Regions from separate parts of the Sodalis praecaptivus genome, predicted to be linked through region 1. Evidence: predicted binding sites of a transcription regulator. Region 1 holds the regulator's gene; each other region holds the start of a gene.

Region 1 (8,127 bases):
GCGATGAAGCGTTCATGCCAGGCCATGAGCGTGCGATCATAATCCGCGCCGAAATTATGCCAGTCTTCCATGACGAAATGGGGCTCGCTGGCATCGGCAATATGCCGTACGGACGGCAGGCAGCCGTTCGGGAAGATATATCTGTTAATCCACGGATCCACATTCATATCGGTCCGGTTCGCGCCGATGGTGTGCAGCAAAAACAGACCGTCGGGTTTCAGATTACGGGCCACCACATCGAAATAGGTTGGGTAGTTTTTCGGCCCCACGTGCTCGAACATCCCTACCGAGACAATGCGATCGAATTGCAAATTTAAATCGCGATAATCCTGCAACAAAATCGTGACATCTTGCCCTGCGCAGCGCGTTTGCGCCAGCTTTTGCTGCTCGGCCGAGATAGTGACGCCGTGGACTTTAACGCCATAATGTTGTGCCGCATAATTCGCCAGACCGCCCCAGCCGCAACCGACATCCAATAGCGACATCCCCGGCTGCAATTGCAGTTTCTGGCAAATCATCTCCAGTTTATTTTGCTGGGCCTGCTCAAGGCTGGCGGCATGAGGCCAATAACCGCAGGAATATTGCATATACGGATCGAGCATCAGCGAAAAGAGGTCATTGCCTAAATCGTAATGTTCTTTACCGACGATCCAGGCCCTTTTGCGCGATTGGAGATTAGTCAGGCGCGCCGCGGCGACGCGTAGGGTATCTTTTAAATGATGGGGGAGCTTATTTTCCAGTCCGCTGCGCAACGCACGCTGAAAAAACATATCCAGCCGTTCGCAATCCCACCAGCCATCCATGTAACTTTCACCTAAACCCAGTGAACCGTCCTGTAGTACGCGCTTAAAAAAATCCGGGTTGTTGACGCGAATATCGAATGGACGGGATCCATTGATTTCAATGTCGGCTTCAGCGAGTAATTCATGGACGATGCGATACCAAGCGTTATCCTGAAAGCTCAGGTCTTCAACACACGAGGAACTCATAGCTTCTCCATCACCTTTCTTCTAAAAATACCTCGTCAGGAAGAGCCAGGCGCTGCCTGCGAGCTTTTATAAGAATCCACGGTAAGCCGTGGTGTCTGATACGACAAATTAACAGAGGAATAGAAACTCAGAATGGTTGTTAAACCGGCTGCTTTGCACGAAAAAAGCATGCATGAGTAAACATCAGGTCCCTAAAGCAAAATGAATAAACAACTCGTTATAATTGTTAACGTAATTGAGTATAAGCCTGCATCCGGCTTTAGACAACTCCAAAAACAGCAATAGGAATAATAGCCTAAGTTAATGATAACTTTGGGAAACAGTTACACTCCTCAAAGAGTTAGTGCGCCTAAAGAGTTATTATTCATTTCCGCGTCGCGGGGAAATTGACGCGGCCAGGTAGCGCGTAAAACGCCGTGCATAATGGCCAATGCCGCCGCAAACACGGGGCCTCAGCCATCGACGGCACTGGATTAGCGGTTACGGTAGGGGCCATCGGCCACCGAACAGCGCTCCACCAGGGTGGGATGAACCTCGATCGTCTGCGCGGCTTCCCGCTTGCTGATGATCCTATCAAGCAGCATGGTCAGCGCGGATTCCCCTAATACGGCCTTGGGCTGATCCACCGTGGTAAGCGCGGGGGTGAAATACCGCGAGTGGCTGACATTATCGTAGCCTATCAGTGAAATGTCTTGCGGTACGCGCAGCCCATGCTCGTGGATGGCGCACAATGCGCCCATCGCCATCTCGTCGCCGCCGCAAAATATCGCGCTGGGACGGTGGGACTGGGCCAGAATATGTTGCATGGCGCGATAACCGGAAGCCGGCTCGAAATCACCTTGAACAATCCAGGCCTGGTTGGGCAGAATATCGGCCTCTTTTAACGCATGAAGATAACCGCGGTGGCGCCCGCCGCCGGTATTGCGCGCCAGCTGGCCGGGAATGGCGCCAATATCCCGGTGGCCGCGATCGAGTAAATAGCGGGTGGCCATATAACCGCCGGCAAAGGCATTATCGACGATAGTATCGGTAAAATCGCCGCGCACCTCACCCCAATCCATCACCACCATGGGAATATGGCGATATTCTTCCAATAGCCGCAACAGGGCTTCGGGGTATTCGGCGCACATCACCAACAGCCCATCGACCCGCTTTTGCGCCAGCATTTGCAAATAGGCCTGCTGTTTCGATGTTTCGTTGTGGGAATTGCACAGGATAAGGGTGTAGCCTTTGGCAAAACAGTGATGCTCTATGGATTCAATTATCTCGGCGAAATAGGGGGCTTCGCTGGTGCTGGCCAACAGACCGATGGATTTGGTGCGGTTGACCTTCAGGCTGCGCGCCACCGCGCTGGGGGAATAGCTGAGCTGTTTGATGGCGTCCCATACGGCGCGTTTGGTCTCCGGCGCCACGAAGCGGGTTTTATTAATCACATGGGAAACCGTAGTCGTTGATACCCCCGCGTGTTTGGCTACATCTTTTATGGTTGCCATCTCTAAACTACTCCTGGATCCCTCGGCAGCAGGGGATAATGCTATGTGAATCGTTTGCCTGCCAACAAAAGGCAATTTTCCTCGATTTGTCGAGAAAGTGAAAGCGTTATATGCGTTGAGCCGCCGGCGGGACATGCTTTTTGGCCACGGTTATGGCAAGATAGAGAACGAATACCGACTAACTTAGCCACCTGACGCAGAAGCGTTAAAAGGAAATATCATGAGCCGCGATTTTGCTTGGTCGTTAACGACTACCGTCTTTTCGCTGTTGGTCATTATTATCTTCAGCTTTACCGCCGTATTGAATTGATCGCGTTTGGCGCCGCGCCAAACTTCACCCAGACGGTAAAAAGGGCTCCAGGCCCTTTTTTTTGTCATCTTTAAACCACTTCTAGGGAGCTGGATCGAATTGCGGCCCAGGAACGGCGCGCGGATCGGCACGGTGAACTGGCGCGGACGTCAAAAGGCCCTTAGGACCTACGCTGCGACGGCAAGGGGGAGAGGCTGTCGCGCGTGGCCGTCAGCGAATGGTGGTGGGCGTCATCACGCGGCGGGCGCCGACATAATGATCCTGCCAATAATCTTCGCTCAGGTAGCTGATACGGATGTCACGCCCGGTGCGGGGTGACTGAATGAAACGGCCATTGCCCAGATAAACCCCGACATGATCCGCCGTGCCGCGGTTGCGGATGCGGAAAAAGACCAGATCGCCGCTTTCCAACTCGCTCTTTTTCACCGGCGCTGCATCCCGCAGGTGGTACATTTCGTTCGCGGTACGGGGCAGCGGCACGCGGATTAAGTCTTTATAGGCGTAGTAAATCAACCCGCTGCAATCGAATCCGGTGGTCGGCGATTTACCGCCCCAACGATAGGGCTTGCCCACCTGCGACATCAGTTTGGCCATCGCCGTTAATTTGGCGTGCTGGTAGCGAACCTTGTGGCTTTCGCTCATGCGCAATGGCTGCGCGTCTGCCGCCATGGCCGTCGTCCGGGCTTGCGCGCCGCCGCGATGGCGTCCATAGGCTTTCTTCAGCCCTTTGCCGGCGGCCTGGTTATGCGCCAGACGCGTATTTTCACGTTGGCGGCGGGAAGACGTAATGGGGCTTTTACCCACCTTCACGGCGGCGGTTTTATCGCTGGTGACGCTTTTCGTTTTCGCCCGCTGCCCGGCGGCGTGCGTTTTTGCGGCGGTGGTTTTGCCGGCGGTTGGCGCTGTGTCGGCGGGGGGCGTTTTGGTGGCGACGGCCTTGCGGGGTTTCACCACGGCGGATTTTAACTTGGGATTACCCAAATGCTCGCTCTCGGTGCTGCGGGTCTTTTTTTGCAGCTTAACGGGCTTGCGCTTGCGTCGGTCATCGGTTTTCGCCGCGCTGGCCTGCGATTTACGTTGATCGGCATTGACTCCCGCATTCGGCGCGGCGTGCGCGAGATTGAGAAAGAGCTGGGTAAACAGCAGCACAAAAAGCGTAAAGCATAAACGCATGATAAACGCTATCCTCTGTGGCCCAAGGTCGGGGGAAAATGACGGCTCAGCTGAATTTAAGCTATTTGCGGTTCTAATGCATCCGTATTTTCCTACAGATTGTGAATAAACGTGAATAACATGCGCGATGCGGCATTTTTGCGCGCGGGCAGCCGTAAAAAGCAACGGTTTTACAGCCCGTTAAACGCCCTAGTCGCAAATCTGCGCCGCCGCAAGGGCAGACCCGGCGTTCGTGCCCGTTGTATCACGGCCGGGGCGGCTGAAGCCCGCCTGCGGGGCTAACGTGAAAAAAGCATTTAAATGTTCCCCCCGGAATCGTTAGAATAGTGAATTACGTCAGACCCGATGCATGATAAATAAAAGCCAGCCACTGGCTTAAGGAAGCGAGACAATGACCACGACTATCGAAAAAATTCAGCAACAGATCGCCGAGAATCCGATTCTTCTGTACATGAAGGGCTCGCCTAAATTACCGGGCTGCGGTTTTTCCGCCCAGGCGGTACAGGCGCTGTCCGCCTGCGGTGAGCGTTTTGCCTATGTCGATGTGCTGACCAATCCGGATATCCGCGCTGAACTGCCAAAATTCGCCAACTGGCCGACCTTCCCGCAGCTGTGGGTGGACGGCGAGCTTATCGGCGGCTGCGACATCGTCATTGAAATGTACCAGCGCGGCGAGCTGCAGCCGCTGATTAAAGAAACGGCGGTAAAATACAATTCGCAAGCGGATAACGCGCAGTAACGGGTGGAATGTGCGCACTATAGCGCGCCGTCCCGATGCCGTCCGGCGCTAATGCGCCACGGCCGAGAGACCGCCTCGGCGCTATCGCACCCAAAACCACCCAAGGCACAGCGGGTGGTTTTTTTTGCCTCTCAGCGTGCCGGGCGCGGGGCAGTGCGGGCGTCATCGCCGCCCGGCATGCCCTGCGGCGTTCGCTAGGCAACCTCTCAAGCGCCAAGGCGCCGTACCATCCCCATGACGCCCCGGGGACGGGCAGGTGGTGTGCCCTGCAAGCGCCAAAGCCCTGTCATTGTCCGCGCGGACGGCCCGCGGCGTGGCAGCGTTTACAGATCGATAGCGGGGTTGGCGCGATCCTGCGCGGCGCAAGCCTCCTCTTCGGCGTCACCCGTGGCGGGTAGTGCGACCGGCCAGCCGCCCAGACGTTTCCAGCGATTGACCAATTCACAAAACAGGGTCGCGGTACGTTCGGTATCATAGAGCGCCGAATGCGCTTCACCGCTGTCAAAGGCAATGCCGGCGGCGCTACAGGCTTTCGCCAGTACGGTCTGGCCGAGCACCAGCCCGCTGAGCGCCGCCGTATCAAAGGTGGCGAAGGGATGGAAAGGGTTGCGTTTCAGGCCGGCGCGACCGGCGGCGGCCATGAGAAAGCTGTGATCAAAAGCCGCATTGTGGGCGACTATAATGGCGCGGTTGCAGTCCTGATCTTTAATTCCTTTACGTACCAGTTTGAAGATTTCATGCAAGGCTTCATATTCGGTTACCGCGCCGCGCAGGGGGTTGTGCGGATCGATACCGTTAAAGGCCAGCGCTTCCGGCTGCAGCAGCGCGCCGGGGAAAGGGTCGACGTGGAAATGCAGGGTGTTGTCGGCGTGCAGCCAGCCGTCATTATCCATTTTCAGGGTGACGGCGGCGATTTCTAGCAGGGCATCGGTCCCGGCGTTGAATCCCGCGGTTTCCACATCAATGACAACGGGATAAAAGCCGCGAAAGCGGGCGCGGAGGGTGTTCAGATCGTCTATTTCAGCCATGCCAGTTCTTATGTTCAGCGAATTCAGCCGCCATTATGGCAAATTTTGGCGCGGCTTGCATGGCGAGTTATGCCCGCGCGGCGCGGAATACCGGCCGTGAACCCCCAGGTCCCGGCCGCGCGTACGCTGCTTAATTGCCGACGCCTTGACCGGCGTGTTTGTTTTCAATCAATTCGATTTTATAACCGTCCGGATCTTCAATAAAGGCGATAACGGTCGTTCCGCCTTTCACCGGCCCGGCTTCGCGGGTTACTTTGCCACCGGCCTGGCGAATGCGTTCGCAGGCGGCCGCCGCATTGTCCACGCCCAAGGCGATATGGCCATAGGCGCTGCCCAAATCGTAACTCTCCACGCCCCAGTTATAGGTCAGCTCGATGACCGCGCCTTCGCTCTCGTCGGTATACCCTACAAACGCCAACGTATATTTGTATTCCGGATTTTCGCTGGTGCGCAGCAATCGCATTTCAAGGGTTTTGGTGTAAAAATCGATGGAGCGTTGTAAATCGCCTACCCGCAGCATGGTATGTAATAAACGCATAATGTCCTCTTGAGCCATCACGGTCGGTGCGGCCGTGTTAAGTGAAGAGACTTCAGTATAGCCTGCGGGGTGAAACCGGTTCAATGCCGCCCGTTAGCACAGATTGCCGGTACGCTCGGTAAAAAATAACTTGCCAGCGAAGACAATGCCGTCTTCAATTTATAGGCGAGAGGAGGACGTGTGGCGGAACAACTTGAATTTTTCAGCCTGCCCAATCCCTGCCGCGGCGTGTGCCAATCGGATGCCCGCGGCTATTGCCTCGGCTGCCTGCGCAGCCGGGACGAGCGTTTTCAGTGGGGCGGGATGAGCGACAATCAAAAACGCGAGGTGCTGCGGCTTTGCCACCAGCGCTATCTGCGCCTGCGCCGCGCCGCGGCCGCTGGGCACGAACCGCCGCCGGACGCGCCGGAACAACCCTCCTTGTTTTAACCGCCGCGGTGCCGAATCCCAGCGCTAGGCGCACCGGTGCCTTAAGCCCGCCGGCTCGATGCGCCTGTCTGGATTAGCGGTCTTGAGCTCGCGGTTAAGTATGCCGTCGCTATCGGGTGTAGCATAGCGCATTATGTTTGTCCGGCGGGGGGCCGGGCGCCAGCGCCAGGCCGCGTAGGTTGTCTGGCGCGGGGGCGAGGGTCTGGTCGCGGCAAAACGGCCGCCGGCGATGTCCGCACAATTTAAGGGGATAACCCGCGAAAATCGCTATCCGAAATAAAACCTAACGCGAAGAGATAATAAATGGTTTTCGGTCCGATGCGGTATGGATAATCCTTTGTTGTCGGGCGACAATAGCCAAGCGGAAGGCGTATTTCCTGAAAGGAGAAAACAATTTAACGCAGGGGAAATAACATCAGATTTTGGTGATAATTAGTTAAAAAATAGCCATGAAGCTGTGGTTTTTTTCTCCATAATAATTTCTAATGTATTAAATAGTTATTTATATATTTAAATTACAATATGCTACTGAATACATGGGATATTGATATTTGTTATATCTTCATTTAACTTAAATTAACAATAAACTACGTATGTGGCAATAATAGTGTTACAGTTATGAATAAACCGTCCGGCCCGTCAGCGTGAAAGCCGGCTGCGCTGGCTTCTGCGGGGAGACCCTGACTGTCTGCCAGCGCGTTTAAACCACAAGGGAATCAGTGGGGGCAGAACGCCGCGTTTCCCGACCCGATCGGGAAAGTACGTCGCAAACGGCGCGTGTGTGTGACGTCCAATTTTTATTAAGGAAGAATATGCCGCTTACATCGATCTCTACATAATGCTTAGGTTATGGGTATATATATTTGTAATTTGCTCATCCACCCATTAGGATGGAGGGGAATCCAGGGAGCAAGCTTAATCAGCTTAATTATAAGGAGAGAGAATTGGAATCGCCATTAGGATCAGATTTGGCGCGACTTGTTCGAGTATGGCGCGCTTTAATTGACCACCGCTTAAAGCCTTTAGAACTCACACAGACGCATTGGATCACTTTACATAATATTTGCCAGTTACCCCCTGAGCAGTCTCAGATTCAACTGGCGAAGGCTATCGGCATCGAACAGCCATCGTTGGTGCGGACGCTGGATCAGCTCGAAGAAAAAGGGCTTATCACTCGGCACACCTGCGCCAATGACCGCCGGGCGAAGCGGATCAAACTGACCGAATCTGCTGACCCTATTATCAAAGAAGTGAACAATGTTATCGACAGCACTCGAGATGAAATTCTCAATGGCATTAGCCAGGAGGAGATTCAGTTGCTGAGCAATATGATTGCCAAACTGGAAAAAAATATTCTGGAGCTATATAACAAGTCTTGATGCGTTACGTCCACGGCACTGACGTGAGCAAAAAAACCGGCCCTAGGGC
Region 2 (8,127 bases), 1.0 Mb from region 1:
AGCGGCATGACCAGTGCCGGCATTGTTCCAGCCGTTGGAGCTTTCTTCCGCCGTTTTTTCCAGGCGTTCATACATATGAATCGTCCAGCCCGGCTCAAGCGCTTTCAGATAGGTTCCCAGCGTGGCGCTCATGACTCCGCCGCCAATCAGTACGATGTCTACCGGGGGTTTATCCGCAACCTGCTGCTGTTTGGCTGACGCAGAGAGAGTCATACCAAGGGCTGCGATAAAATGCTCTTTCATGCGCAGTATCTCTTTTAAAAAAAATGAAGCCGACGCCCGGGCCATTTTCGTTCGGATTGGCGCCCAGGGAGGTCTGCTAATACTCTTCGATTCTATTAGTCACTACCGGTTAAGTAAACTACAAAATTATTGCAACTGAGACTAACAGTAACGAATGCTAATGATTGATAAGATATTGAAATTGATGAAAATTAATCATATGATAAATTGATGGTTAACATATGATTAACCAAAATTTACCATCTTTATTTTAAAGCTATAACAAGGATTTTAAGTGTGATCCACTGCATAAAAATAAAGTAACGGTTTTAAATACTATAAAAATACATTTTTTAGCATCTCATAATGTTAGGTCCGGGCGAACCGCCCGCGATAAAGTTGTTTTCATTGCCCGGCCGCTGATATGATTTTTATTACTACAGGGGTAATCAGGTTGCCCCGCCGCGCTTTCGCCCCACGGCGCCGCTGCTGTGGGGACGAGCAACGTCAATTGACGGGCCTGGGGATGCCAGGGGATGACAGATGATTGAAATCAGATCGTATCGGGAGCGGGACAGGCAGGCGGTGACGGCCATCATTCTGCCTATCCAGCAACAAGAATTCGGCATCGCTATCAATGCCGCCGACCAACCCGATCTGCAGGATATCCGGGGATTTTACCAATCCGGCAACGGCGGGTTTTGGGTGGCCTGCCACCAGGGAGAAGTAGTGGGCACCGTGGGTCTGAAAGATATCGGCGCCGGCCAGGCCGCGCTGCGTAAAATGTTCGTTAAATCCGGCTACCGCGGCGCGCCTTTGTTGGTGGCGGCAGGGCTGCTGGACCAGGCGCGCGCCCATGCCCGCACGCATCGCATTAGCGATATCTATCTTGGCACCACCAACCAGTTTATTTCCGCCCAGCATTTTTACCGCAAACAGGGGTTTAGCGCCGTTACCCGCGATGACCTGCCCGCCGCATTTCCCTTGATGGCGGTCGATTCCCTCTTTTTCCATTTATCGCTATCGCCGCAATAACGCCCGGCGCGCATGGGGCGCCGCCCACGCTGCGGCGCCAAGCGCGAAGATGTTTCCCTGTCTTACCCTTGATGAAGGATTGCTCCGATGCAAAACGGTAGTACAGCGCCCGATGACAATGATTATTGGCGGCGCAATTTAGTCGTCTGTGTGTTTGGTTCCTTTACCACTATCGTCGCGATGACGTTGCTATTGCCGTTTCTGCCTCTTTACGTTGAGCAACTCGGTGTCACCGGCCATGCGGCTATCAGCGAGTGGTCGGGGGTGGCCTATGGCGCGGCCTTTTTCACCGCCGCGCTGACCGCGCCGCTTTGGGGACGATTAGGGGATCGCTACGGCCGCAAGCTAATGCTCATCCGGGCCAGTCTCGGTATGGCGGTGGCGATGACGCTGCTCGGCATGGCGCAAAGCGTATGGCAACTGGTGGCGCTGCGCCTGCTGGCCGGTTTGCTGGGTGGATACGCCTCCGGATCCACTATCCTGGTCGCTACCCAAACCCCCAAAGCCCGCACGGGATGGGCGCTGGGCATGCTCTCCTCCGGCATTATGGCGGGAAATCTGGTCGGACCGCTGATTGGCGGTACGCTGCCGCCGCTCATCGGCATCCGCGCTACCTTTATGTTAGCGGGCGGGGCGATCTTTATCGCCTTTTTGGCCACGGTGGTGCTGCTAAAAGAAGTCCCCGGCAGCGCCTCGCGTCCGGCTGCCGCCGCGACTTCTCCCGCCATTAGCCCCTGGCGCAACCTGCCGGTGATGGCAATGCTGATTACCGGCACATTGCTGATGCTGGCGAATATGTCCATCGAGCCGATTATCACGCTGTATGTCGCGCAGCTGGTAAGCGGCCAGCAGGTGACGTTTGTCGCCGGTCTGGTAATGGCTGCCGCGGCGCTGGGCAGTATTCTATCGGCCTCCAGGCTCGGACGGTTGGCGGACAGGGTAGGCCATTGGCGAGTGATCATAGGTTGTTTGCTGGTGGCGGCGGTGTTGCTTATCCCGCAGGCGTTCGTTACCGCCGGTTGGCAATTGGTGGCGCTGCGCTTTTGCATGGGGCTGGCGTTGGGCGGGCTGCTACCCTGTATCGCCAGCGTCATTCGCCATAGCGTACCGGCGGCGAAGGTCGGCGGCGTGCTGGGCCTGTCGACCTCCGCCCAGTATGTCGGCCAGGTAACCGGGCCGCTGCTGGGCGGGGTGGTCGGCGGCCATTTGGGTATGCGCCCGGTCTTCCTCGGTACCTGCCTGCTGCTGGCTATCGGCGCCGGCTTCAACCAACTGTGTCGCAACGCCGCCGACCGTTCGGCGGGGGACGTTCAGGGTCGGCCGTGACGGGCGGACCAATAATGAAAAATGCGTCATGGTGCCGGGGCGGCACGCCCGCGTGGGGGAAGGAGGCTTGTGGGAAGCGCACCGCAGCCTAGGCTCTCTGGGCCGGGCGCGGGATGTTGCGGTGGATCCCGCACTTGTGTGCTGAGCAATATGCGTGGCGTAATAGGGCGTGCGGTCATGCAGGGCGTACGGCGCTGCGGTAACCTTCGGTCATGGACTGAGCACCGTGGCGGGTGGGGGCAGGCGCCAGGGCGCGCCGTGGCATCAGTCCTTTGAGCGCCGCTGGCGTTTCGCCGGCTGCCGGGTAATCTGGGTGACCTGGCTCTCCACCCAACCATCGCTCAACCGTGTCGTTAGACGATCGCCGGCGCTTAGTTGACGGGTTTGTTTCACCACCGCGCCGTGGCTATCGGTCGTGACGCTGAACCCGCGCGCCAGGGTTTTCAGCGGGCTAACGCCCTCCAGCCGGGAGCAGAGCGCCACAAAGGCATTATTTTGCCGACTTAGGGGGCGGCTTATGCTCTGGCTTAGTTGGTAACGCAGCGCCTGCAATTGCTGCTGGGCACGGTTGATGCGCGCCGTGGGCGCCTGCTGCTGCAAACGTTGCCGCAAATAGTCGTGACGGCGCAGCGCCTGGCGCAGTTGCCCCTGGAGGCCGTCGTCCAGGCGGCGGCGCAGGGCCATCAGCGCGGTTTGCTGGCGGGCGAGTCGTAATTGAGGATGCTGCTGGTGCAGGCGATGCTGAAGACGGCCGTAGTGTTGTTGGCGCTGCGCGAGGAAATAATCCATCGCCATTTCCAGCCGCTGCCGTTGAGACTGCAATTGACGCAACAGTTCCAACTGGTTGCGGCTTACCAGCTCGGCCGCCGCCGACGGCGTTGGCGCGCGCAAATCGGCGACAAAATCGGCGATGGTTACGTCGGTCTCGTGGCCGACCGCGCTGACCACCGGCAAGCGGCTGGCGAAAATCGCCCGCGCCACCCGTTCATCGTTAAAGCTGGCGAGATCCTCCAGCGAACCGCCCCCGCGACCGACGATCAGCACATTGCACTCAGCGCGACGATTGGCGGTTTCGATGGCGCGCACGATCTGCACCGGCGCTTCCTGCCCCTGCACCGCGGTGGGGTAAACCACCACCGGCAGCGACGGATCGCGGCGTTTCAACACCTGCAAAATATCGTGCAGCGCCGCGCCGCTGGCGGAGGTAATCACCCCTACCCGGCGGGCCGGGCTGGGCAGCGGCTGCTTATACTGTTGGCTGAACAGTCCTTCGTCGCTTAATTGCTGTTTAAGCTGCTCGAACTGCTGTTGCAGTAACCCGTCGCCGGCCGGCTGCATACTCTCGGCAATAAGCTGATAGTCGCCGCGCGGCTCATACAGCGTGAGCGTTGCGCGCACCAATACCTGTTGACCGTTGCGCGGCGAAAACGTGGTGCGGCGATTGGTGTTGCGAAACATGGCGCAGCGCACCTGGGCGCGGTCGTCCTTGAGTGTGAAGTACCAATGACCCGACGCAGGTTGGGAAAAATTGGATATTTCTCCCGTCAACCACACCTGACCCATTTCGCCTTCCAACAGCTCGCGTACCGTTTTATTGAGACGGCTAACGGTAAAAATCAGGGAAGTGGGCGGGGTAGACATGTGAGCGGGATCAAACTCCATTGCAAAGTCTTAATCGATTGATATTACTCATTGCGAAACGGTAAGCAAGGATTTTTTGAAAATAGTGCTGGAGGCAACCGATTACGTTCTGTATAATGCCACGGCAATATTTTATCTGTTTCACATCCACCTTGGTGAGATATTGCTATGTTACGTATTGCTAAAGAAGCTCTGACATTCGACGACGTTCTGCTCCTTCCCGCTCACTCCACGGTACTGCCCAACACGGCCGATCTCGGCACCCGATTGACTCAGAAAATACGCCTGAATATACCCATGCTGTCCGCGGCAATGGATACGGTAACCGAATCCAGCCTGGCTATCGCGCTGGCGCAAGAAGGCGGTATCGGCTTCATTCACAAAAACATGTCTATCGAACGCCAGGCCGAGGAAGTAGGTCGCGTAAAACGCCATGAAAGCGGCGTCGTAACCCATCCCCAGTGCGTGACGCCCAGTACTACGCTTTCCGAGGTAAAAGAACTCACCGCGCGCAACGGTTTCGCCGGCTATCCGGTGGTAACGGAAGATAATGAACTGGTCGGGATCATCACCGGTCGCGACGTTCGCTTCGTCACCGATCTTAGCCAGCCGGTTTCCGCCGTGATGACGCCGAAAGAACGCCTGGTGACGGTTAAAGAAGGCGAGGCCCGCGAAGTGGTGCTGGCCAAAATGCACGAAAAGCGCGTCGAAAAAGCGCTGGTGGTGGATGAGCAATTTCATCTGCTCGGCATGATAACGGTAAAAGATTTCCAAAAGGCCGAACGCAAACCCAATGCCTGTAAAGATGAACACGGCCGCTTGCGCGTCGGCGCGGCGGTAGGCGCTGGAGCCGGTAACGAAGAGCGCATCGACGCCCTGGTGAGCGCCGGCGTTGACGTCCTGCTTATCGACTCTTCCCATGGTCATTCCGAAGGCGTGCTGCAGCGTATCCGCGACACGCGCGCCAAATACCCCGACCTGCAAATTATCGGCGGCAACGTTGCTACCGGCGCCGGCGCGCTCGCGCTGGTCGAGGCGGGGGTCAGCGCGGTGAAAGTGGGCATCGGCCCCGGCTCCATTTGCACCACCCGCATCGTCACCGGCGTGGGTGTGCCGCAGATCACGGCTATTTCTGATGCGGTCGAAGCCCTGGAAGGTACCGGGATCCCGGTTATCGCCGACGGCGGCATCCGTTTTTCCGGCGATATCGCCAAAGCCATCGCCGCCGGCGCCGCCTGCGTTATGGTGGGATCGCTGTTGGCGGGTACCGAAGAATCCCCTGGCGAAATCGAACTGTTCCAAGGCCGCTCTTTCAAATCTTACCGCGGCATGGGATCGCTGGGCGCGATGTCCAAGGGGTCATCGGACCGGTATTTCCAGACCGACAACGCCGCCGATAAACTGGTGCCGGAAGGCATCGAAGGCCGCGTGGCGTATAAAGGACGCCTGAAGGAAATCGTTCATCAACAAATGGGCGGCCTGCGTTCCTGTATGGGGCTGACCGGTTGTGCTACTATCGACGACCTTCGTACCAAAGCGGAATTTGTCCGTATCAGCGGTGCCGGCATTCAGGAAAGCCACGTTCATGACGTCGCCATCACCAAAGAATCCCCGAACTACCGCATGGGTTAACGAATTTCCCCGGCGCGGGCCGTGCCAGCTCGGCGGCCCGACGCTATTCTGCTCGGTACTTTCCCGGCCGGGCAGTGACCTTTTTTTGCTATACGCTCTCGGAATACGCCATCAATGACAGAAAATATCCATAAACACCGCATTCTGATTCTGGACTTCGGCTCGCAATATACCCAACTGGTGGCCCGCCGGGTACGTGAGCTTGGCGTCTATTGCGAACTTTGGGCATGGGATGTAACCGAAGCGCAAATACGCGAATTCCATCCCAGCGGTATTATCCTTTCCGGCGGCCCGGAAAGCACCACCGAGCAAGACAGCCCGCGCGCGCCGGACTATGTGTTTCAAGCGGGCGTGCCGGTGCTGGGCGTTTGCTACGGCATGCAAACCATGGCGATGCAGCTCGGCGGTAAAGTGCAGGGCTCTTCCCAGCGCGAATTTGGTTATGCCCAGGTAGAAGTGTTGACCGACAGTTTGCTGGTGCGCGACATCCAGGACGACATCGGCACCGGCGGCGCGCCGCTGCTGGATGTCTGGATGAGCCATGGCGACAAGGTTACCGCCATTCCGGCGGATTTTGTCACCGTCGCCAGCACCGAAACCTGCCCGTTCGCCATTATGGCCAATGAAGAAAAACGGTTTTACGGTGTGCAATTCCACCCCGAAGTCACCCATACCCGCCAGGGACAGCGCATGCTGGAGCGCTTCGTGCTCGATATTTGCCAATGCGACCCGCTGTGGACGCCGGCCAAGATTATCGAAGATGCGGTGACGCGCATTCGCCAGCAGGTCGGCGACGATCGGGTTATCCTCGGCTTATCCGGCGGCGTGGACTCTTCGGTGACCGCGATGCTGCTGCATCGGGCCATCGGCGATCGATTGACCTGCGTGTTCGTCGATAACGGCCTGCTGCGCCTCAATGAAGCCAGTCAAGTGATGGACATGTTCGGCGATCACTACGGCCTGAACATTATCCATGTGCCGGCGGAAAACCGCTTTCTCTCCGCGCTGGCCGGCATCGACGATCCAGAAACTAAACGCAAAACCATCGGCCGGGTATTTGTTGAGGTGTTTGACGAACAGGCGCTGAGCCTCACCGAGGTAAAATGGCTGGCGCAGGGCACCATTTACCCCGATGTTATCGAGTCCGCCGCCTCCGCCACCGGTAAAGCGCACGTCATCAAGTCGCACCATAATGTCGGCGGCCTGCCGAAAGAGATGAAAATGGGCCTGGTGGAACCGTTGAAAGAGCTGTTCAAGGATGAAGTGCGCAAGATAGGCCTGGAACTCGGCCTGCCTTACGATATGCTTTATCGTCATCCGTTCCCCGGACCGGGTTTGGGCGTGCGCGTGCTGGGCGAGGTGAAGAAAGAGTATTGCGATCTGCTGCGCCGCGCCGACGCGATCTTTATCGAAGAGCTGCACAAGGCGGATCTGTACAACAAAGTCAGCCAGGCCTTCACGGTCTTTTTGCCCGTGCGCTCCGTCGGCGTGATGGGCGACGGCCGCAAGTACGACTGGGTGGTGTCGCTGCGCGCGGTGGAAACCATCGACTTTATGACCGCCCATTGGGCGCATCTGCCGTATGAATTCCTGGGGCGCGTTTCCAACCGCATCATCAATGAGATCGACGGCATTTCCCGGGTAGTGTATGACATTTCCGGCAAACCGCCGGCGACGATAGAGTGGGAATGACGAATAGGCCCAATTTATCCTTTTATATCTATTGATCTATATACTCAACCCCTTGTTTTTACAAGGGGTTTTCTTTGATATCACTTTATATCTATCGGCTAGAGCAACGTTTTTCTGACGGTACTTTTGTCGGTATTACCCTTTAGGTAGTATTCTGCGGAGACAAAATACCGTACACCGTTGGCATCCCCTGACGGTATAGAAAGGTTAACGCAGATGCTTACCGACACCAAGTTAAAAAGGTTAAACCTCGCGAAAAGCGCTACAAAGTCATAGTTCGTGATGGCCTCTATTTTGCCGGCACGCCCAGCGGAACCGTGACCTTTCGCTATGACTAGCGTATCAATGGTCGTAGGGAAATAGTGACCCAAGGGTAGTACGGTCCTGACGGTATTACATTAGCTGAAGCAAGGGAAAAATTGCATACCGTCTAAAAGCAGGTCAGCCTAGGCGTGGCGCCGGCTACCGCCAAGCGTGACGGTAAAGGATCGTTAAAGGAGCAATAAGGTTTAGCGATTATACCGTCGCATAGATGAAAAACGTACGTTTGGCAGACAGTACTTGAGCGATGAAGCAGGC
Region 3 (8,127 bases), 400 kb from region 1:
ATCTGGGCAAAGAGACCGTGCTGAATTTGCTGGCGCTGCGTTTCGCCAATTCGCTTTTCGCCTCGAATTGGGATAATCGCACCATCGATCATGTGCAGATTACGGTCGCCGAGGAAGTCGGTATTGAAGGCCGCTGGGGCTATTTTGACAAAGCCGGCCAAATGCGCGATATGATCCAAAGCCATCTGCTGCAAATCCTGACCATGATAGCCATGTCGCCGCCCTCGGATCTGACCACCGACCGTATCCGTGATGAAAAGGTGAAGGTGCTGCGCTCGCTGCGTCCCATCGATCACAGCAATGTCCGTGACACCACGGTGCGCGGGCAATATACCGGCGGGTTCGTGCAGGGGAAAAAAGTCCCCGGCTATTTGGAAGAAGAGGGCGCGAATAAAAACAGCCGCACCGAAACCTTCGTTTCCATCCGCGTCGACATCGACAACTGGCGCTGGGCTGGCGTGCCGTTTTATCTGCGCACCGGCAAGCGTCTGCCGACCAAATGTTCCGAAGTGGTGGTTTATTTCAAAAACCCGGCGCTCAACCTGTTCCGGGATTCCTATCAGCAGCTGCCGCAGAACAAATTGACCATCCGTCTGCAGCCGGACGAAGGAATGGATATCCAGATCCTGAACAAAGTACCGGGTTTGGATCACAAACACCGTCTGCAGACCACCAAATTGGATCTGAGCTTTACGGAAACTTTTAACCAGGAACATCTGGCCGACGCTTATGAACGGCTGCTGCTGGAAACCATGCGCGGTATCCAGGCGCTGTTCGTGCGCCGTGATGAGGTGGAAGAAGCCTGGAAATGGGTCGACTCGATTATGGAAGCCTGGGAGGCGGACAATGACGCGCCGAAACCCTATCAGGCCGGGACCTGGGGGCCAGTAGCCTCCGTCGCGATGATTACCCGCGATGGGCGGTCGTGGAATGAGTTCGAGTAACGGCCGGCGTTAGCCCGCCCCCAGGCAACGTTCCGCGCCAGGTGTGTCTTCAGCCGCGCGCCTTCACGTGCGCGGCAGGGTGAATTTATTGAAGGTAAACAGGAGTTAGCAAAACATGAATAACTGGAAAACCAGCGCGGAAACCATCCTGACCTCGGGGCCGGTCGTGCCCGTCATCGTCATTCAAAAACGAGAGCATGCGGTCCCCCTGGCGAAAGCGTTGGTCGCCGGCGGCGTAAAAGTGCTGGAAGTGACGCTGCGTACGCCCTGCGCCATGGACGCTATTCGCGCCATCGCTCAAGAGGTGCCGGAGGCGATTATCGGCGCCGGTACGGTTACCAACGCCCAGCAGCTTGCTGAGGTCACGGCCGCCGGCGCGCAGTTTGCCATTAGCCCCGGTCTGACCGAGCCGCTGCTGAAGGCCGCCAACGCCGGATCGATTCCGTTAATTCCCGGGATTAGCACCGTGTCGGAGCTGATGCTCGGCATGGATTATGGTCTGCGCGAGTTTAAGTTTTTCCCGGCGGAAGCCAACGGCGGCGTTAAAGCCCTACAGGCGATTGCCGGACCGTTCTCACAGGTGCGTTTCTGCCCGACCGGCGGCATTTCGCCGGCCAACTACCGTGATTATCTGGCCCTGAAGAGCGTGCTGTGCATCGGCGGATCCTGGCTGGTGCCCAATGAAGCGCTGGAGCAGGGCGACTATGCCCGCATCACGCAATTAGCAAAAGACGCGGTTGCCGGCGCGAAAGCGTAACCTGGCACTCGCGCATTGCGCCGGCTGAAACGTGGCCGGCTTCAATAACGTCCGGCGCCGGCGTGGTTTTGCCCGAGCATGGCCGCCAGCGCTTTTGCGCCGTCGGCCTGGCCGCGCCATCGCCACCGTGACTCTTCTATCCTTAACCCGCGGCATTGCCACGGTGACTCTTCTATCTTAATCCGCGACAGTGCCACGGTGACTCATCTCTCCTTAACCCGCTCTCACGCCACGGCGAAGGCGCTATCCTTAAACGCACGCCCGTTGCGGCGAATGCCTTTCCCGACGCCCGCTGCCCTTTGTCTGCCGCATTAGCCGGTGTAGGTGCTTGTTAATCGGATGGCGTCCAGGGCTCACCGCCGGGGAGCCCCTCAGCCCCCTGCCGACCATCGGTGAAATACTGTCCGGGCGGTTTGCCCAGCGCCTTTTTAAACATGGTGATAAAGGCTGAAGGCGAGTCGTAGCCGAGATTTTCCGCCACCCGCTGAACGCGGGTACCCGATGCCAGTTCACGGATGGCGATGATCAGCTGCAATCGTTGCCGCCAGCGGCCGAACGTCATGCCGGTTTCTTTGATAAACAGTCTGGCCAACGAACGTTCGCTCATGCCGACCTGAGAGGCCCACTCGGGCAGCGTTCGACGCTCGCCGGGGGACTGGTTTAGCGTATCGGTAATGCGGCGAATGCGCGGATGCGAAGAGAACGGCAGTGAAAGGTTCTCCACCGGCATATTGCCCAACTGTTCCAACATGACGATAGCGAGGCGCCCGGTGGGCGAATCCAGCACATAGTCGCCCGGCAGCCCGGCCAAATGTAAAATAAGCTGTTGCAGTAACGGTGAAATGAATAACGTACAGCTGCGCGTCGGCAACCCCGGAAAGGAGGGCTCCACGAACACGAAACAGAAGCGGGCATTAACGGTGGCGCGGTTACTGTGCGGTGTATCTCCCGGGATCCACACCGCGCAATGGGGCGGTACCATCAAAAGCGCATCGGTGAGTTCGCAGGTAATACCGCCCCGCAGCGCCATGATCAATTGCCCTTTACGGTGTCGATGAAAAGGGGTTTCCATCGCGCTCTGCACGGCATCGAGACGCATTGCGGTCGCCAGATTGCGATCGCGGTCGGGGTCATAATGGGTCAAGGGTGCCGGCAGCATAATAAATTGGCCGTTTCTCACAATTTTTAGTCATTTTATCTCAATTAATTGGCGGCGCAAGACGGTAGAGTAGCAGGGCAATCATGACATCAGGAGTACGTTTTTTGGCTAACACACCGACCCCTTTTCCTCCCCGCGCTACCGGGCGTCTTATCCTTATCGGCGGCATTTTGCTGATAGCGGCCTGCCTGCGTACCCCGGTGACCAGCGTGGCGCCGATCGTGACGCAAATCCGCGAGAGTTTTGCCCTCAGCACCGCGGCGGCGGGGGCGTTGACGACGCTACCGCTGCTCGCCTTCGCGCTGGTATCCCCCTTAGCGGCGCAGCTGGCCCGCCGGCAGGGTATCGAGAAAGCTCTGTTCGCCGCGCTGGCGGTGATGATTGCCGGCGCGTTGCTGCGCGCCATCGACCAGATTGCTTGTGTGTATCTGGGCACGTTTGTGCTCGGCGCCGGCATTGCGGTGGGCAATGTGCTGTTGCCGAGCTTGCTGAAACGGGATTTCCCAGGGCGTATCGCCGCGATGACCGCGGCCTACGTCGTGGTCATGGGGATGGTCGCCGCGCTGGGATCGGCCGGTATCGTGCCGCTGACCGAGGCGCTACAAGGCAATTGGCGGCTGTCGCTGGTGTTGCTGTCGACGTTGCCGCTGCTGGCAATGCTGTGCTGGCTGCCGCAGATTACGACGCATCGGCATACGGGCGGTCCGGGTGCGGCCGGGATCTTGCATCGCGGCAGTATTTGGCGGTCGCCGCTAGCGTGGCAGGTCACCCTGTTTCTCGGCATGAATTCGTTTATTTACTATATCGCGGTCGGCTGGTTGCCGGCCATGATTACCGAGACGGGTTACAGCGCCGCTTATGCGGGCTCCTTGCATGGCCTTATGCAGCTCGCGACCGCCGTGCCGGGGCTGTTGTTGGCGCCGGTCATCGCCCGGATGAAAGACCAGCGCTTGCTTGCCTGTGCGACCGGCCTGGTCACGCTGGTGTCGCTGGCGGGGCTGGCGTTATGGCCCGCCGGGGTCGTGGTTTGGACCGTATTGTTGGGTGTCGGCACCGGCGCGGCGATGATTCTCGGGCTGGCGTTTATTAGTTTACGCGCGGCGGAGTCTCACCAGGCGGCGGCGCTGTCGGGAATGGCGCAATGTGTGGGGTATCTGCTGGCGGCGGTGGGACCGATGCTGATGGGCGCACTGCATGACCTCGCGGGTAGTTGGTATTGGCCGCTGCTCATTTGTAGCCTGTGCGCCGGTATTATGGGCCTGCTGGGCTTCCTGTGCGGCGCCGACCGGCAAATCGGCGTTCACCGAAACCGCACCGGCCATGACCGTGAGCCTGGGCGCTGAGGCCGCCGACCCATGACCGGCATCGACGGCCTCAGACCACCATTAGTCGTTACGTTCGCCGCGGCCCTTGACTACCATTAGCCAATACGTTCACCGCGGCCCCTGACGACCATTAGCCGATACGTTCGCCGCGGCGTCAGACACCTTTAACCGATAACGTTCACCGCGGCGGCGGCCTCTTTTGCTACCGTGACGGCCTCTGTTACCGTGGGCGCCACGGCGAGCGCCACGCCCAGCCGGCGTTTGCCGTTGAGGCTGGGCTTGGCAAACAGGCGGATCTGCTGCCCCGCGCTCAGCGCGTTTTCCAGGCCGCTGAAGCGGACGTTGTCACTGTCCAGTTCGGGCAAGATCACCGCCGACGCCGCCGGGCCATATTGGCGAATGGTGCCTATCGGTAGTCCAAGAAAGGCGCGAACATGCAGGGCGAATTCCGATAAGTCCTGCGAAATTAAGGTGACCATGCCGGTGTCATGAGGGCGGGGGGACACCTCGCTGAAAATCACCTCGTCGCCGCAAATAAACAGCTCCACGCCAAACAGACCGTGGCCTCCGAGCGCACTCACCACCTTAGCGGCAATCGCCTGCGCGCGCGCCAGCGCCAGCGCGCTCATTTGTTGTGGTTGCCACGACTCCCGGTAGTCGCCGTCTTCCTGGCGATGGCCGATGGGCGCGCAGAAATGGATGCCGTCCACGGCGCTGATGGTCAACAGGGTGATTTCAAAATCAAACGCCACCAGCCCTTCAACGATAACCTTGCCGCCGCCGGCGCGGCCGCCGAGTTGCGCATACTGCCAAGCCGCATCCAGCTGCGCCGCTTCGCGCACGAGGCTTTGCCCTTTACCGGAGGAGCTCATGACGGGCTTGATAATAAAAGGGTAGCCAATAGCCGCTATTGCCTGGTCCAGCGCCGCCCGATCGGCGGCAAAGCGATAGCGCGAAGTGGGCAGGGCGAGCGTTTCCGCCGCCAGCCGGCGGATGCCTTCTCGGTTCATCGTCAGCCGCGTCGCGTTGGCGCAGGGCACTACGCGGTGGCCTTCTTGTTCGAGAGTGACCAGCATGTCGGTGGCGATAGCCTCGATTTCCGGCACGATATAATGCGGTCGCTCGTGTTCGATTACGGCGCGCAGCGCCGTGCCATCCAACATATTAATGACGTGGTGACGATGGGCGACGTGCATCGCCGGGGCATCGGCATAGCGATCGACGGCGATCACCTCCACCCCCAAACGCTGGCATTCGATGGCGACTTCTTTACCCAATTCGCCCGATCCGAGCAACATGACACGCGTTGCTCCCGGACGACGTGCCGTTCCGATGGTGATCATTTGGTTTACCCGAGGTCATAAAAATTGCGCGCAGTATAAACGAAAACGTTTGCCTATGCATCCGTCACCCCCCACGGAGCTTGCGCGTCGCTTACTCTCGCCGCGCTGGAACCGTTAACTCTCATGCCGCGCGACCGCAGGCAGCACGGGTTACCCCGTTGCGGGGCGCGTTTCCCCGCTGGCGAGCAGCGTTGCGGCTTACCCCGTTGCGGGGCGCGTTTCCCCGCTGGCGAGCAGCGTTGTGGCTTACCCCGTTGCGCGGGATTATTTCCCTTGTCGGCTAGGAACATGCCGCGCGCAATTGACGCGGGGCGTTCCATCCGGGCTCCCTAAGACGCGGCAAGCCTTCGCGAGGAACCATGAATAAGCAACTATTTAAAGCTTTTGAAATAAAACAGTTTCGCACGGAATTTTTAACCGGCTATTATCATCTAATGAGGTGAAAAAGATTAACTGATCACGTGGAGGAACTATGCGTAAAACGGGAAACAGGGTGGTGGGGATGCTGGTGGCGGGACTATTGGTATCGTCAATATCGGCGCGGGCAGATGATGAAACGCCGACCCCCGTCCCTGCGCAGGATACGACCGGGCAGTCAACGCAGCAGGCGGCCGGCGATAGCCAACAACCCATCACGCCCCCCGGTGCCAACACCCCGCAACCTCAGGATGAGAACAATGCCGCCTCAAACGGCAGCGGCGATGGCACAGGCACCTCGCCCGCACCGGGCGGCAGTGCCAATGCGACGAGCGCCGCACCCAGCGGCAGCGCCAATGCGCCAGACACTCCGCCCGCGTCAAACGGCGACGGTGACCATGCCGCCCCGCAAAGCAATACCAGCAGCGCTGCGCCCGCCGGCAACGGCAAAGGCAACGACGACAACGCTGCCGCTGGCCAAAACGGCAAAGAGCCGGCCGTAGCAAGTGCGCCCAAGAGCGGCGCCAATGGGGCTGCTGCGGCAGACAAGCGTACGGCAGCCAAAAAAGCAGCGGCGGATAAAGCGGCCAAAGCGAAAAGCACCAAACCCGGGCCCGCCGCCGCCACGCCTGAAATCGCCAAAGTCGCCCCTTGTCCCGATCTCAACGCTGCCCAGGTCGCGGAGCTTATCGATCAGGATTACACCGAAAACCGGTTTCAGCGCTCCGAACAGGACCAGCAGGCGGCCGGCGGCAGAAATATCAACGCTTGGGTAAACCCGGAAGACGTTACCGGCGTGGGTGATGTTTGGCAGGCGCCGCTTAAGGTGCGCGGTAACGAGCAGGACCTGAACTATGCCGTTACGCTCGACTGCACCAAAGGTGAAATCACCTACCGGTTAAATAAATGATTTTCCCCGGCGCCCCACGCGGGTGCCGGTGCCGTGACGGCGACGCAGCCTATTTCTTTTCCTTTTGTGAACCCCTCGCTTTGGTCTGCGCCCATGCCCGCGCCGCGCCGGCTCGGCCCTGACAAGCGCAGCGGCGCGGCCTGATCCACGCTGCCGCGCTGGTTCCCGCTGCGCTTGGCATAGCACCATATTCGTGCCACTCTATTTTTATAGAGAATAAGGAATTGCCGTATGACATTGCCACCCAAAGCTGAAAAACGACCCTTTACGTTAACGCTACACGGCGACACCCGTGTGGACGACTATTACTGGTTACGCGATGATAAGCGTGAAGATCCGGCGGTGCTGGATTATCTCAAGCGGGAAAATACCTACGGCGAAATGATGATGGCCGAGCATGAAGCGTTGCGGCATCAACTGTTCACGGAAATGGTGGAGCGCATACCCCAGCAGGATCGTTCTGTACCCTACGTCCGTCGGGATTATCGCTATCAAAGTCGCTACGAAGAGGGTAATGAATACGCCATCTACACCCGTCAGCCGGCATCGGCCAATTTGCAAGGCGAGTGGGAGGTGTTGCTTGACGGCAATCAACGCGCAGCCCAGAGCGAATTTTATACCATGGGTGCGCTGGAAATCAGCCCCGATAATCGTATTATGGCCGTCGCGGAAGATTTTTTATCCCGCCGCCTCTATGGGCTGCGTTTTAAGGATTTAGCCCGTGATTCATGGTTTCCGGAAGTCATTGAACATGCGTCGTCCAGTTTTGAATGGGCCAACGACTCGCGGGTGCTGTATTATGTCCACAAGCACAGAAAGACGCTGTTGCCATATCAAGTATGGCGCCATGTGGTGGGCACGCCGACCACGCAGGACGAGCTGATTTATGAAGAGCAAGACGACACCTTTTATGTCAGCGTGCATAAGACCACGTCGGAGCGCTATATTCTTATCGCCCTCGGCAGCACCACCTCCGGTGAAATTCTGCTGCTCGACGCCGACGATCCCAAGGCGAAACCGCATCGGTTTTTGCCGCGGCGGCACGACCACGAATATTCATTGGATCATTATCAGGGCCACTTCTACATCCGCTCCAATCGCGACGGTAAAAATTTCGCGCTGTATCGCGGCGAAACCGGTGAGGAAAAGCTCTGGCAGGCGTTGATCCCGGCGCGCAAGGACGTGGTACTGGAGAGCTTCACGCTGTTTCGCGATTGGCTGGTGCTGGAGGAGCGCCATATGGGGCTCACCAGCCTGCGTCAAATCCGTTGG

What was found. Region 1 encodes PurR, which represses purine synthesis genes. Its sites were predicted from a motif close to CANGCAAACGTTTGCNTG; they were not measured.
Region 2: the regulator PurR is predicted to act here: its motif matches at 4,316-4,333, upstream of guaB (IMP dehydrogenase).
Region 3: the regulator PurR is predicted to act here: its motif matches at 5,567-5,584, upstream of purT (formate-dependent phosphoribosylglycinamide formyltransferase).

The regions. Positions count from the first base shown of each region.
Region 1 covers NZ_CP006569.1:2,335,345-2,343,471, reverse strand. The annotation lists gene cfa (cyclopropane fatty acyl phospholipid synthase) at 1-989, opposite strand, end outside; gene purR (HTH-type transcriptional repressor PurR) at 1,463-2,482, opposite strand; gene SANT_RS24095 (YnhF family membrane protein) at 2,703-2,792, shown strand; gene SANT_RS10360 (C40 family peptidase) at 3,003-3,965, opposite strand; gene SANT_RS10355 (Grx4 family monothiol glutaredoxin) at 4,357-4,704, shown strand; gene rnt (ribonuclease T) at 5,028-5,732, opposite strand; gene gloA (lactoylglutathione lyase) at 5,863-6,270, opposite strand; gene SANT_RS10340 (DUF1289 domain-containing protein) at 6,451-6,699, shown strand; gene slyA (transcriptional regulator SlyA) at 7,644-8,078, shown strand.
Region 2 covers NZ_CP006569.1:1,290,448-1,298,574, forward strand. The annotation lists gene mqo (malate dehydrogenase (quinone)) at 1-243, opposite strand, end outside; gene SANT_RS05755 (GNAT family N-acetyltransferase) at 766-1,257, shown strand; gene SANT_RS05760 (MFS transporter) at 1,345-2,583, shown strand; gene xseA (exodeoxyribonuclease VII large subunit) at 2,848-4,224, opposite strand; gene guaB (IMP dehydrogenase) at 4,393-5,856, shown strand; gene guaA (glutamine-hydrolyzing GMP synthase) at 5,971-7,548, shown strand.
Region 3 covers NZ_CP006569.1:1,936,105-1,944,231, forward strand. The annotation lists gene zwf (glucose-6-phosphate dehydrogenase) at 1-944, shown strand, start outside; gene SANT_RS08600 (bifunctional 4-hydroxy-2-oxoglutarate aldolase/2-dehydro-3-deoxy-phosphogluconate aldolase) at 1,060-1,701, shown strand; gene SANT_RS08605 (helix-turn-helix transcriptional regulator) at 2,033-2,881, opposite strand; gene SANT_RS08610 (CynX/NimT family MFS transporter) at 2,965-4,203, shown strand; gene purT (formate-dependent phosphoribosylglycinamide formyltransferase) at 4,350-5,528, opposite strand; gene SANT_RS23810 (protein YebF) at 6,001-6,855, shown strand; gene SANT_RS08625 (S9 family peptidase) at 7,087-8,127, shown strand, end outside.